DNA from 2 places in the Streptomyces sp. NPDC104381 genome. Region 1 is predicted to be linked to the other one. Evidence: riboswitches for the same ligand, from Rfam matches in the RefSeq annotation. Region 1 holds a riboswitch; the other holds the start of a gene.
What was found. Region 1 has a riboswitch for S-adenosylmethionine ahead of thrC (threonine synthase). Riboswitches for the same ligand answer to the same signal wherever they lie in the genome.
Positions count from the first base shown of each region.

Region 1 (6,977 bases):
CCTCCTCGTCGAACGCGATGATCTTGGCCATGTGAAGTGGTCCTCCCGGACGAATGGGGTCTCCCCTGCTCGAACGCAGTTGAGAGCTTGGGGAAGGATTTCTCCGGACCGAGAGGCGCCCGCGACGGACGGCCAGCGTGCGCGGTGGCTCCTTGCTCCACCGTGCCTGCGGGCCTCACCGGCCCGGTCCACGTTCTGTCACTCTCACCTGGAGAGTGCTAACGCCAATGATTAGCACTCGACCCCTGCGAGTGCAAGCGTCGCCCTCGGGATGTGGACAACCTCGGGGGTACGCGGACGCGCGTGAGGCCCGTACCCCGGTCCGGGGTGCGGGCCTCACGTGCGTGAGTGGTGTCGTCGGACGACCGCGCCGAGCTCAGCCGACGGCGAGCTTGACCATGTCGGCCTGGGGCCCCTTCTGGCCCTGCGAGATCTCGAATTCAACTCGCTGACCCTCTTCGAGGGTGCGGTACCCGTCCATCTGGATCGCGCTGTAGTGGACGAAAACATCCGCACCACCGTCGACCGCGATGAAGCCGTACCCCTTCTCCGCGTTGAACCACTTGACGGTGCCCTGAGCCATGCCTAACTCCCCTATTACTGGCCCTTGCACGAGCACCGCACTTCGCGGGCCCGGGTCAGAACTCACCCTCCGACAGGAGAGGGTGGCGTGCGCCGGAACGCGTCGACCGCGGCTGAATGTATCTGCCCAACTGCCCTCTGCAACAGGTCAATCGGACGAGAATTCTGGGCACAGGTGATCGCACGCATGGGGAGAATTCAATGGATTCCAGGGCAAGTCGGGCCTGACAAAGGCCACTTATGCCTCAAGAGGCTCACGTACTTTGGCTGCTTCTTGTCGCGGCCGGGCGCATTCTCATATGCGGGGGGCACGGGCAGCTGCGGGGACTTCCCCAACTGTACCGTGCTCAACCATGCAGAATGGCCCCCTCCGCTTCTCTCGCGGAGGGGGCCACGGTGCTCACGCTGCGCAATGCGCGGGATCAGCCTCCGGCGACCGCCGGGATGATCGAGACGCCGGCGCCGTCCGGGGTGACCGCGTCCAGACCGCCCTCGAAGCGCACGTCGTCGTCGTTGACGTACACGTTGACGAAGCGGCGCAGCTTGCCCTGGTCGTCCAGGACGCGGGCGCCGATGCCCGGGTGGTTCTGCTCCAGGGAGGCGATGACCTCGGAGAGGGTCGCGCCCTCCGCCGGGACCTCGGCCTGGCCGCCCGTGTAGGTGCGGAGGATGGTGGGGATACGGACCTTGACGCTCATGTGGGTGCCTTCCTTCGGTCTCGGGTGGTCAGTTGGCGGCGGCGAGGCCCGCGTCGCGGAACGCGTCCAGGCTGGGCCGGATCGTCGCCGACAGGCCGGTCGTGGGGGCGACCGCGTCGAGCGTCTTCAGTCCGTCGCCGGTGTTCAGGACGACGGTGGTGAGGGACGGGTCCAGCAGACCGGAGTCGATCAGCTTCTTCGTCACGCCGACCGTCACCCCGCCCGCGGTCTCCGCGAAGATGCCCTCGGTGCGGGCCAGCAGCTTGATCGCGTCGACGACCTGCTCGTCGTTCACGTCCTCCACGGCGCCGCCGGTGCGCCGGGCGATGTCCAGGACGTACGGGCCGTCGGCCGGGTTGCCGATCGCCAGGGACTTCGCGATGGTGTTCGGCTTCTGCGGGCGCACCACGTCGTGGCCGGCCTTGAAGGCCGTGGAGACCGGGGAGCAGCCCTCGGCCTGGGCACCGAAGATCTTGTACGGCTTGTCCTCGACGAGGCCGAGCTTGATCAGCTCCTGGAGGCCCTTGTCGATCTTCGTCAGCTGCGAGCCGGACGCGATCGGGATGACGATCTGGTCGGGCAGCTGCCAGCCGAGCTGCTCGCAGATCTCGTACGCCAGGGTCTTGGAGCCCTCGCCGTAGTACGGCCGGAGGTTGACGTTGACGAAGCCCCAGCCCTCGCCGAGCGGGTCGCCGATGAGCTCCGAGCAGAAGCGGTTGACGTCGTCGTAATTGCCCTCGATGCCGACCAGCTCGCCGCCGTACACCGCGGCCATGACGACCTTGCCCTGCTCCAGGTCGTGCGGGATGAACACGCAGGACCGGAAGCCGGCGCGGGCTGCGGCGGCGCCCACCGCACCGGCGAGGTTGCCGGTGGAGGAGCAGGAGAGGGTGGTGAATCCGAAGGCGCGGGCGGCCTCGACGGCGATCGCGACGACACGGTCCTTGAAGGAGTGCGTCGGGTTGCCGGAGTCGTCCTTGACGTACAGACCGCCGGTCACGCCCAGCTCGCGGGCCAGGTTGTCGGCCTTGACCAGCTTGGTGAAACCGGGGTTGATGTTGGGCTTGTCCGCGACATCGGAGGGGACGGGCAGCAGCGGCGCGTAACGCCAGATGTTGTCGGGGCCCTCGGCGATGCGCTTCTTCAGCTCTTCGGGGGAGCCGCTCGGCAGGTCGTACGCCACTTCGAGCGGCCCGAAACAGGACGCGCAGGCGAAAATGGGACCGAGCGCGAAACGCTCGCCGCATTCGCGGCAGGAAAGTGCCGCGGCGGGACCGAGGTCCACGGTGGAAGAATTGGTGTCGGCTGCAACTGTCTGCACGGCCATGATGGCGGAGGCCCTTTCTCCTCATCTTCCTTGCGACGTATTTCGCCACAAGACGGAATTGGCACCTTCCCCACCGTGACCTCGCGGTCGGCAGGAGGGTTGCCGGGACTTCAACGGGCCGTTCCCTCAGTCCCTCTGGATGAGCGCTATGGCGCCGGACCATGGATCCGGGCGTTTATCGGCGGACCGACCCCGACATGCGACGGTCATCCGCGTTGTTCAAGACTGTAACCGAAGCACCGGACGGTTGAGATAGTCGTCCGAACCGCGAGATGGATCACATACAGGGAGTATCGACCGTGCTGGAAGAGGTGGAACGCTGGCTGAGCAGGCGTTCCTGGTCTGCTGCCGACCGCCCGCTGGACCGGCTCACGGCCGCCCGCGCGCGCGATCCGCACCGCTCGCGCGTGAGCGTCGTCCTGCCTGCGCTGAACGAGGAGGAGACGGTCGGCGCGATCGTCGCGGAGATCCGGCGCGAGCTGATGGAGAAGGTCCGGCTCGTCGACGAACTGGTGGTGATCGACTCCGGTTCCACCGACGCCACCGCCGACGCGGCGCGGCGGGCCGGCGCCCGGGTCGTGCACCGGGACGCGATTCTCCCCCGGATCCCCGCCCTGCCCGGCAAGGGCGAGGTGCTGTGGCGCTCGCTGCTCGTCACCAGCGGTGACATCGTCTGCTTCGTCGACGCGGACCTCAAGGACTTCTCCGCGGACTTCGTCTCCGGGATCGTCGGCCCCCTGCTGACCGACCCCGCGGTGCAGTTCGTCAAGGCCATGTACGACCGCCCGCTGGGCGAGGCCGCAGGCCAGGGCGGCCGGGTGACGGAGCTGGTGGCCCGCCCGCTGCTCAATCTGCACTGGCCGATGCTGGCGGGCTTCGTCCAGCCGCTGGGCGGCGAGTACGCGGTGCGGCGCTCCCTCCTGGAGCGGCTCCCCTTCCCCGTCGGTTACGGAGTGGAGCTGGGCCTGCTCGTGGACGCGCTGCACACGGTCGGCCTGGACGCGCTGGCACAGGTCGACGTGGGCGTACGCCGGCACCGCCACCAGGACGGCCAGGCCCTCGGGCGGATGGCCGCCACGATCTACCGGACGGCGCAGCAGCGGCTCTCCCGGGGGCCCCTCGTGCGGCCCGAGATCACCCAGTTCGAGCGGGGGCCCGGCGGATTCGTCCCGCACACCCATGCGGTGGACACCGAGGAGAGGCCGCCGATGCGGGAGATCGCGGAGTACGCGTCACGGAGTGCGGCGTAACGGTTCTTCTGCGCCCGGCCCCACACCCGGCTCCGCGCCCGCCCCACGCCCGGCTCCACAGCCGCTTCACGTTTGGCGGCTTCCCGAACGGGCTAGGTTCGGGTACATGGTCTCCGAGCACGCCGCCCAGGTCCTCGTCGCGTCCAACCGCGGCCCCGTGTCGTACGCACTGCGGGAGGACGGCACGCTCGACTCGAAACGGGGCGGTGGCGGGCTGGTCTCCGGCCTCAGCGCCGTCGACGACAAGCTGTGGGTGTGCGCCGCGCTCAGCGACGGCGACCGCGAGGCGGTCCGGCGCGGGGTCTCCGAGACCGGCGTCCGGATGCTCGACATCGACGCCGGGGTGCACGCCGACGCGTACAACGGCATCGCGAACTCGGTGCTCTGGTTCGTCCACCACATGATCTACCAGACGCCGGTGGAGCCCGTCTTCGACGCGGAGTTCCGCCGGCAGTGGGCCTCCTACGAGGCGTACAACCGGGCCTTCGCGGAGGCGCTCGCCGAGGAGGCGGGCGAGGGCGCCTCGGTCCTGGTGCAGGACTACCACCTCTCGCTGGTCCCGGGCATGCTCCGCGAGCTCCGCCCCGACCTGCGGATCGGGCACTTCTCGCACACCCCCTGGGCACCCGTCGACTACTTCCGGCTGCTGCCCGACGACATCGGCGAGCAGCTCCTCGACGGCATCCTGGGCGCCGACCGCGCCGCGTTCCTGACCCGCCGCTGGGCGGACGCCTTCATCGGCTGCTGCACGGAGATCCTCGGCGGCACCGGCCGCACCCGGATCGGGGTGCACGGGCTGGGCGCCGACGCGGACTTCCTGCGCCGCCGCTCCCGCGAGGCGGACGTGGACGAGCGCATGGAGATCCTGCGGGACCAGGTGGGCGCGGACCGGCGCACGATCGTGCGGGTGGACCGCACGGAGCTCTCCAAGAACATCGTCCGCGGCATGCACGCCTACCGCGCGCTGCTGGAGGAGCGCCCCGAATGGCGCGAACGCGTGGTGCACATCGCCTTCGCCTACCCCTCGCGACAGGACCTCGCGGTCTACCGCGACTACACGGCGGAGGTCCAGCGGGTCGCCGACGCCATCAACGCGGAGTACGGCACGGAGGGCTGGACCCCGGTCCTGCTCCACGTCGACGACGACTTCGCCCGCTCCCTGGCCGCGTACCGGCTGGCGGACGTGGCCCTGGTCAACCCGATCCGCGACGGCATGAACCTGGTCGCCAAGGAGGTCCCGGTCGTCTCGGACCACGGCTGCGCGCTGGTGCTCTCCCGGGAGGCGGGGGCGTACGAGGAGCTGGGCGAGGACGCGATCGTGGTCAACCCGTACGACGTGTCGGCCACGGCGGCGGCGCTGCACGAGGCGCTCACGATGGACCCCGACGAGCGGGGCGCCCGCTCGAAGCGACTGGCCGCCGCGGCGACCGCGCTGCCGCCCCAGCAGTGGTTCCTCGACCAGCTGGACGCGCTGCGGAGCTAGTCCCGTGTGATCCGCCGGGCCAGGGAGTGGAGCAGCTCCGCCACCGCCACCGGGCCCGGCAGCACCAGGTCGGCGCGCTCGGCCAGTTCGGGGACCTCGGTGCCGCTGCACACGAGCAGGCCCTTGATCCCCCGGGCGCGGAGCTTCTCGACGGCGGCGTACGCGGCGAGGTCCCCGAGGTCGTCTCCGGCGTACAGCACGGCCTCGGCGCCGGTCTCCTTCACGTACTCCTCCAGCGCCACGCCCTTGTCCACGCCCGGCGGGCGCAGCTCCAGGACGAGGCGGCCCGGCTCGACGATCAGCCCGTGGCGGGCGGCGAGATCCCCGAGGGGCCCGCGCAGGGCCTCGAAGGCGCCCTGCGGGTCGGCGGCGCGGCGGGTGTGCACGGCGACCGCGCGGCCCTTCTCCTCGATCCAGGCCCCGTCACCGACGCCGGTCCCCGCCAGCACGGCGGGCAGCTCCGCCAGGGCACCCTCGACGCCGGGGTCCGGGGCGGGGGCGTGCACGGTGGCGGTGACGGCGTCCCAGCGCTCGGCGCCGTAGTGCCCGAGGACGACGAGGTGATCCAGCCCCGCCGCCCCGGCGAAGCCGCCGTACCGCACGGCCGTGTCGGCGGGCCGCCCGGTGATCACGGCGACCGCGGCGACCTGCGGGGCGAGCGCGGAGAGCGCCGGGAGGACGTCGGGGTGCGCCCGGGACTGCTCCGGGTCCGGGACGATGTCGGCGAGCGTGCCGTCGAAGTCCAACGCGACGACCGCCCGGCCGGGCCGCTCGACCAGCGCGGCGAGGCCGTCACGGCCGGCCCGGGTGGACGGGGTCGGAAGGGGATGCACCGAATTACCCATCCCCCGACCCTATCGGCGCGACCGCTCACCGTCCGGCGCTACAGGGCCGAATCAAGCCCCGCCGGCGATTGAGGCGCGGGGTCCGGGGCGGAGCCCCGGGACGGGCCCGGCCCGAGACCGGCTCCGCCCTCAGCGCCGCCCCCGCCGCGCCTCCCGAACCCTCCGCAGCCGGTTCACCGTCACCGGGTCCGCCTCCAGCGCCCGCCGGTCGTCCAGCAGCGCGTTGAGCAACTGGTAGTAGCGGACCGGCGAGATCCCCAGCTCCTCCCGGACCGCCCGCTCCTTCGCCCCGGGCCCCGCCCAGGAACGCCGCTCCAGGGCCAGCACCGCCCGCTCCTGCCCCGAGAGCGGGACAACGGAGGCCCCGGAGGCCCCGGAGGCACCAGAGCCCTGCGGCCCCCCAGCCTCGGCGGACTCGGAAGAACCGGAAGGATCGGAACGGTCGGCGGTCATATCAACCAACCTACCTACTCCGCGCTCTCCGCCTGCCGGGCCTGAGACGCGATCTCCACGAGCACACTCTCCGGACTGCCCCCCGGCTCGACCGCCGAACCGATCTTCTCCTTGATCGACTCACTGGCCTGCGCCCACGACGTCTTGCCGAACGGGTACAGCTGCGAGTTCGGCAGCGCCGAGAGGAACTCGTGCAGCGACTTGTGCTTGTTGTCCGCCTCCATCGCGGCGGACGCACTGCTGGTCACCGGCAGCAGGTCGTACTGGTCGGCGAAGGCCAGCACGTTCTCGTCCCTGTAGGCGAAGTCGAGGAACTTGCCTATCTCCGCCCGGTGGCCG
Region 1 is NZ_JBVJNK010000006.1:169,470-176,446, reverse strand. Features, by position in the region: gene groL (chaperonin GroEL) at 1-31, opposite strand, end outside; gene ACZ607_RS21880 (cold-shock protein) at 377-583, opposite strand; gene ACZ607_RS21875 (MoaD/ThiS family protein) at 1,005-1,280, opposite strand; gene thrC (threonine synthase) at 1,309-2,607, opposite strand; SAM riboswitch class I at 2,626-2,753, opposite strand; gene ACZ607_RS21865 (glucosyl-3-phosphoglycerate synthase) at 2,907-3,857, shown strand; gene ACZ607_RS21860 (alpha,alpha-trehalose-phosphate synthase (UDP-forming)) at 3,964-5,340, shown strand; gene otsB (trehalose-phosphatase) at 5,337-6,185, opposite strand; gene ACZ607_RS21850 (DUF3263 domain-containing protein) at 6,315-6,638, opposite strand; gene ACZ607_RS21845 (ABC transporter substrate-binding protein) at 6,653-6,977, opposite strand, start outside.

Region 2 (6,977 bases), on a different contig from region 1:
CGCTGCCGGAGAAGAAGCTCCGCAAGACGCTGTGGGCCAAGGGCAAGCAGCTCGTCAACATGAACACCATGGAGCCGCTGCGTCCCGAGGACGTCGTCGTCGGTTCGCTGACCTTCGCCATGCCCGAGGGCCTGGAGGAGGACGCGCACGACTTCCAGACGCAGATCGCCAAGGCCGCCCTGATGATCATCCGCATCGAGCCGGACAACATCAAGGACAAGCGTGAGCGCGAGTGGGCCCACGAGGGAATCGTGGCCTTCTCCAAGATCTGCACCCACGTCGGCTGCCCGATCAGCCTGTACGAGCAGCAGACGCATCACGTGCTCTGCCCGTGCCACCAGTCCACCTTCGACCTCTCCGACGGCGCCCGCGTCATCTTCGGTCCGGCCGGTCACCCCCTTCCGCAGCTGCGGATCGGCGTGAACAGCGAGGGCAACCTCGAGGCGCTCGGTGACTTCGAAGAGCCCGTCGGTCCTGCCTTCTGGGAGCGCGGATGAGTACTGCGACGGAAACACAGCGCAAGGCGCCCGCCGGTGAGCGGGTGGCCGACTGGGCGGACGGCCGGCTCGGGATCTACGGCCTGGCCAAGGCCAACATGCGCAAGATCTTCCCGGACCACTGGTCCTTCATGCTGGGTGAGATCTGCCTCTACAGCTTCATCATCATCATCCTCACGGGTGTGTATCTGACGCTGTTCTTCCACCCGAGCATGAACGAGGTCGTCTACCACGGCTCGTACGAGCCGATGCAGGGCATCCGGATGTCCGAGGCCTACGCCTCGACGCTGGACATCAGCTTCGACGTCCGCGGTGGTCTGCTCGTCCGGCAGATCCACCACTGGGCAGCGGTGATCTTCCTCGCCGGCATGTTCGTGCACATGTTCCGGGTGTTCTTCACCGGTGCGTACCGCAAGCCGCGTGAGATCAACTGGCTGTTCGGCTTCCTGCTGTTCGTCCTCGGCATGTTCACCGGGTTCACCGGCTACTCGCTCCCGGACGACCTGCTCTCCGGCACGGGTGTGCGCTTCACGCAGGGCGCCATCCTGTCGATGCCGATCGTGGGCACGTACATCTCGATGTTCCTGTTCGGCGGGGAGTTCCCCGGCGGCGACATCATCGCCCGGTTCTACTCGATCCACATCCTGCTGCTGCCGGGCATCATGCTCGGGCTCGTGGTCGGCCACCTCATCCTGGTCTTCTTCCACAAGCACACGCAGTTCGCGGGTCCGGGCCGGACGAACAAGAACGTCGTCGGCATGCCGCTGCTGCCGGTCTACATGGCCAAGGCCGGAGGGTTCTTCTTCCTGGTCTTCGGCTTCATCGCGATCATCGCGGGCATCGCCTCGATCAACCCGATCTGGGCACTCGGCCCCTACCGCCCCGACCAGGTGTCCACGGGCGCCCAGCCGGACTGGTACATGGGCTTCGCCGAAGGCTTCGTCCGTGTGATGCCCGGCTGGGAGATCAACCTCTGGGGCCACACGCTGGTCCTCGGTGTGCTGATCCCGCTGGTCCTGTTCGGTGTGATCCTGGCGGCGCTCGCGCTCTACCCGTTCATCGAGTCCTGGATCACCGGGGACAAGCGCGAGCACCACATCCTGGACAGGCCGCGCAACGCTCCGACCCGGACCGCGCTCGGTGTCGCCTGGGTGACGATCTACTTCGTCATGCTCATCGGCGGCGGCAACGACATCTGGGCGACGCACTTCAGCCTGTCGCTCAACGCGATCAGCTGGTTCGTCCGGATCGCGTTCTTCGTCGGACCGGTCCTGGCGTTCGTCGTCACCCGGCGGATCTGCCTCGGCCTCCAGCGCCGGGACAAGGAGAAGGTGCTGCACGGGCGCGAGTCCGGCACCATCAAGCGCCTGCCGCACGGTGAGTTCGTGGAGATCCACGAGCCGCTCGGCCAGGGGCAGCTGCACACGCTCACGGCGCACGAGCAGTACAAGCCGCTCGAGATCGGCCCGACGGTCGACGAGAACGGTGTCGAGCGCAAGCCGTCGGCGCTGCAGAAGGTGCGCGCACGGCTCAGCAGGAGCTACTACGGCGAGAACAACCAGATCGCCAAGCCCACTGCCGAGGAGTACAAGGAGATCACCAGCGGCCACGGCCACCACTGATCACCTCAGCTGACCGCCACAGCGGGAGCCCCGTCCATCCGATGGACGGGGCTCTTCGCTGTCCCGGGGCCTGGATAGGGTGGGAGGCGTACTTCTATCGGCTGTGGACCCCAGGAGCGGACCATGAACGTTGTGACCCCGGACGGCGGCGACAGCGTGGCGGACCGTACCTGGCCCGGCGTGCTGACCCCCCTGCTGCGCGGCGAGAACCTGAGCACGGACGACACCGCGTGGGCCATGGACCGCATCATGAGCGGCGAGGCCTCCGACGTGCAGATCGCCGGCTTCGCGGTCGCCCTGCGGGCCAAGGGCGAGACCGTCGACGAGGTCACCGGGCTCGTCCGCGCCATGTACGAGCACGCCCACACCATCGAGGTCCCCGGCCGTACGGTCGACATCGTGGGGACCGGCGGCGACATGGCCAAGACGGTCAACATCTCCACCATGTCGGCGATCGTCGTCGCGGGGACGGGCGCCAAGGTCGTCAAGCACGGCAACCGCGCCTCCTCCTCGGCCAGCGGGGCCTCCGACGTACTGGAGAAGCTCGGCGTCAACCTCGAACTGACGCCGCGGCGCGTGGTCGACGTCGCCGAGGAGGCGGGCATCACCTTCTGCTTCGCGGTCAAGTTCCACCCCGCCCTGCGGTACGCCGCCAGGGCGCGCAAGGAGCTCGGCACACAGACCACCTTCAACATCCTGGGTCCGCTCACCAACCCGGCCCGGGTGCGCTCCCAGGCCATCGGGGTCGCCGACCCGAAGATGGCGCCCATCGTCGCCGGAGTGCTGGCCGACCGGGGGAACTCGGCGCTCGTCTTCCGGGGCGACGACGGCCTCGACGAGCTGACCACCACGGCGACCTCGCGGGTCTGGATCGTCCGCGACGGCACCGTCCGCGAGCAGGCCTTCGACCCCCGTGACGTCGGCCTGGAGCTGGTCCCGGTGGAGGCGCTGCGCGGCGCCGACTCCTCGTACAACGCGGACGTGGCCCGTCGGCTGCTCGACGGCGAGAGAGGCCCCGTGCGCGACGCCGTGCTGCTCAACTCGGCCGCCGCGCTGGTCGCGCTGGACCCGGGCGAGGGCACGCTGGACGAGCAGCTCGCGGCCGGGATCGCGCGGGCCGCCGGGTCCATCGACTCGGGGGCGGCCAAGGGCGCGCTGGAGCGCTGGGTGGCGGCCAGCAACGCCTGAGGGGCGTACGACAGGGTGTGAGCAAGGGCGCAGTCCGGATCGCGGACTGCGCCCTTGCGCGACGCCCTGGTTGTGGCAAGATGCTGCGCAGGTCATGAGTGACAGCGACTACGGCCCCGGCCCGCTGTCCGGCAACCCTCCGTCCGTGGCGGGGTGCCCCGGGTGAAGACCAGGCCGCAGGCAGCGAGGTCTGTGGCAAGCGCGGGCCCCTCGGCATCGTCGGATGCCACCCCTTGGGGTCCTTGGTCCCAGGGAGCCTCTTGTGAGCAAGCGAATGCGATAGGGCGCCACGCCCTTCTCCGCACACCTCTTTTCCTTCCTTTCCGCGCTGCCGCGCACGATCGCCGGCGCGAGGATTTCGCCTGCCTCTTACGGGAGTTCGCCATGTCTGTCCCCACTGCTGCCGTCGACCAGTCCATTTGTGCCCCGCTGCCGGTTCTGGGAGCTGATGTCACCGTTCCGCTGGTGACGGGCGGAGATGTCACCTACGCCGCCCTCGACTACGCGGCCAGCGCCCCGGCGCTCCAGCGGGTCTGGGACGACGTGGCGGCCTACGCCCCGTACTACGGCAGCGTGCACCGGGGTGCCGGTTACCTCTCGCAGCTCTCCACCGACCTGTTCGAGAGCAGCCGTGTGACCGTCGCGGAGTTCCTCGGCTGCCGTGCCGACGACCAGGTGGTCTTCACCCGCTCGACGACCGACTCCCTCAACCTGCTCGCCGCCGCGCTGCCCGCCGACTGCGAGGTGTTCGTGTTCGAGACCGAGCACCACGCCTCGCTGCTGCCCTGGCGCGACGCCCGGGTCACCTACCTCGACGCCCCGCGCACCCCGGACCAGGCCGTGGCCACGCTGGAGCGGGCACTGGCGGGCCGGACGCCCCACGGCCCCGCGCTGGTCTGCGTGACCGGCGCGTCCAACGTCACCGGCGAGCTGTGGCCGGTCCGCGAACTGGCCGCCGCCGCCCACGCCCACGGGGCGCGGATCGTGCTCGACGCCGCGCAGCTGGCCCCCCACCACCCGGTGGACATCGCCGAGCTGGACGTCGACTGGGTCGCCTTCTCCGGACACAAGCTGTACGCACCCTTCGGCTCGGGCGTCCTCGCCGGCCGGGCCGACTGGCTGGTGGACGCCGAGCCGTACCTCGCGGGCGGCGGTGCCTCCCGCAAGGTCGCCCGGCGCGCCGACGGCGGTGTGGACGTCGAGTGGCACACCACCGCCGCCCGCCACGAGGCCGGCTCGCCCAACGTCATCGGCGTCTACTCCATCGCCGCCGCCTGCAAGGCCCTGACCGAGGCCGGGTTCGACCGGCTGGTCGCCCGCGAGCAGCAGCTCGTCACCCGGGTCCGCGAGGGCCTCGCCGAGGTCCCCGAGGTCAAGGTGCTCTCGCTCTTCGGTGACGACGCCCCGCGGGTCGGCGTCCTCTCCTTCGTGGTCGAGGGCTGGAACAGCTCGCACTTCGCCGCGGCGCTCTCCGCCGAGTACGGCATCGGGGTGCGCGACGGACTGTTCTGCGCGCACCCGCTGGTGCGGACCCTGCTGGGCAGCGAGCCGCAGGACCCGGGCGAGTGCGGCGCGCCGGAGGCCGCTCCGGGGGAGAGGTCCCTCAACGCGATCCGGGTGAGCTTCGGCGCCGGGACGCCGGACGAGCACATCGAGCGCTTCCTGGGCGCCGTCCGCGAGCTGGTGAGCAAGGGCGCCCGCTGGACCTACCGCACCGAGGAGGGCCGCTGCGTGCCCGACCGGGGCGCGGCGCAGGTCTGACCGGTCCGGATACGGCTCCGGCCGGGGACGGGGGCTCGATGCCTCCCGTCCCCGGCCGGAGCCGTACGCGTACGCCCGTCTCAGGCGTCGAGGCCGATGGCGAAGGCGGCCTCCAGGTCGTGCTGCGAGTACGTGCGGAAGGCCACATGGGTGTCCGTGGCCTCGACGCCCTGGATCTTGCTGATCCGGCCCGGGATGACATCGGCCAGATCGTCGTGCCGGGCCACCCGGACCATGGCGATCAGGTCGTACGTACCGGTGACCGAGAAGACTTCGCTGACACTGTCCAGCGCGGCGATGGCCTCGGCGATCTCGGGAATCCGGTCCACGCTGGTCTTGATGAGAACGATCGCGGTGATCACGGCTGGCTTTCTCCCTCAGTGGCCGTGGCTGGAGACTTCACTCTAGTACCCCGGTACCGGACCCAGGCGTAGAGGAACCCCGCCGAGAATCCCGCCACGTGCGCGAGGTACGCCACGCCCGGGCCGCTGCCCGCGCTCCGCGCCGCCAGCCACTGCAGGACGAACCAGAACACCAGCACGATCCAGGCGGGGAAGCGCAGCGGCAGGAAGAAGAGGAAGGGGAAGAGGCTGGTGACCCGGGCCCGCGGGAAGAGCCGGAGGAACGCGCCGAGCACCGCGGAGATCGCCCCTGACGCGCCGACCAGCGTCTGGTCGGACTCCGCGTGCACCACGGCGTAGGCCACGAGGGCGAAGTAGCCGCAGAGGAGATAGAAGACGGTGAACTCGACGCGGCCCATGCGCTCCTCGGCCATCGCGCCGAACACATAGAGGAAGAGCATGTTGCCGAGCAGGTGCAGCCAGCTGCCGTGGACGAAGAGCGCGGTCAGCGGGGTCAGGGCCGCGTGCGCCGAGCCCTCCATGAGCTCGCTGGGGATCACCCCCCACCGCTCGAAGTACCCGGCCTGCGCGGCCAGCAGCGCGTCGGCGGTGCCGTGGACCGGGTTGAACCCGGAGAGCGGGCTGATCAGGAACACCGCGCAGCACAGCGCGATCAGGCCGTACGTGACCGGGGCACCGCCCGCCGAGGCCGCCGCCCCGAGCTCCCGGGCCCGCTTCCGCCAGTGGACTTCCCGCCGATCGGTCACGTACAGAGCATGACGCACCAGGTGAGAACGGGGCAGACCGCCTCGCCGTGCCGATAGGTATGCGCAAGGCCGTAGGGTTACAGCAGGACATCCGCAGTTCGACGGCGCACCGCGAGATCGAAGACCTGGGCACGTAATAGGACTCGACGAACGACGAAAGAGGACGCAACGATGACGACGGTTCCCCAGCCGACGGACGGGACCCGCTGGCGCTGCACGCTCTGCGGCAACCTCACCCGATTCGATGTGACGCGCTCCTCGAAGGTCGTGGAGTACGTACATCTCGACCTGGCCGGGGAGTCGAGTGTCGAGGAGCGAGAGGTGGTCAGTGAGACCATCGAGTCGGTGCGCTGCCGCTGGTGCAACGCCGTGGACCAGATCGAGCTGGTCGACAGGCCCGGTGCCGACTCCTGACGGGGTCGCCCGGACGGACACATTGGGGTGATGGAAGGTGGAGCAGCCGACAGGCGGCGCCGGACCGGCCGACGCGGCCGACGGCACCGCGGAGTCGCTCGACCGTCCGCTGCCCGAGGGCGTACGCCGCAGGGTCGTGGCGCTGGTGTCGGACGCCTTCGGCGGTCTGACCGTCGGCGAACTCCCCGCCCAGCTGCGGCAGTACGCCCGGTTCACCCCCAGCAGGCGGGCCAAGTTCGCGGGTAACGCGATGGCCGCCGCCCTGGAGAGCGACCCGGTGTTCCGCCGGCGCATCGGCGAGCGGATCGGCCAGAGCCAGCCGGAGCTGGCCGAGGCCCTCACCTCCGGTGCGCCGCCGGCCGCCGCCGACCCCGTCGACGTGGCCGC
Region 2 is NZ_JBVJNK010000001.1:740,065-747,041, forward strand. Features, by position in the region: gene qcrA (cytochrome bc1 complex Rieske iron-sulfur subunit) at 1-497, shown strand, start outside; gene qcrB (cytochrome bc1 complex cytochrome b subunit) at 494-2,119, shown strand; gene trpD (anthranilate phosphoribosyltransferase) at 2,243-3,307, shown strand; SAM riboswitch class IV at 3,398-3,515, shown strand; gene ACZ607_RS03335 (aminotransferase class V-fold PLP-dependent enzyme) at 3,692-5,068, shown strand; gene ACZ607_RS03340 (Lrp/AsnC family transcriptional regulator) at 5,149-5,430, opposite strand; gene ACZ607_RS03345 (rhomboid family intramembrane serine protease) at 5,427-6,176, opposite strand; gene ACZ607_RS03350 (hypothetical protein) at 6,348-6,590, shown strand; gene ACZ607_RS03355 (NYN domain-containing protein) at 6,628-6,977, shown strand, end outside.
Region 2: linked by a shared signal. The riboswitch ahead of ACZ607_RS03335 (aminotransferase class V-fold PLP-dependent enzyme) and the one ahead of thrC (threonine synthase) in region 1 are both predicted to bind S-adenosylmethionine.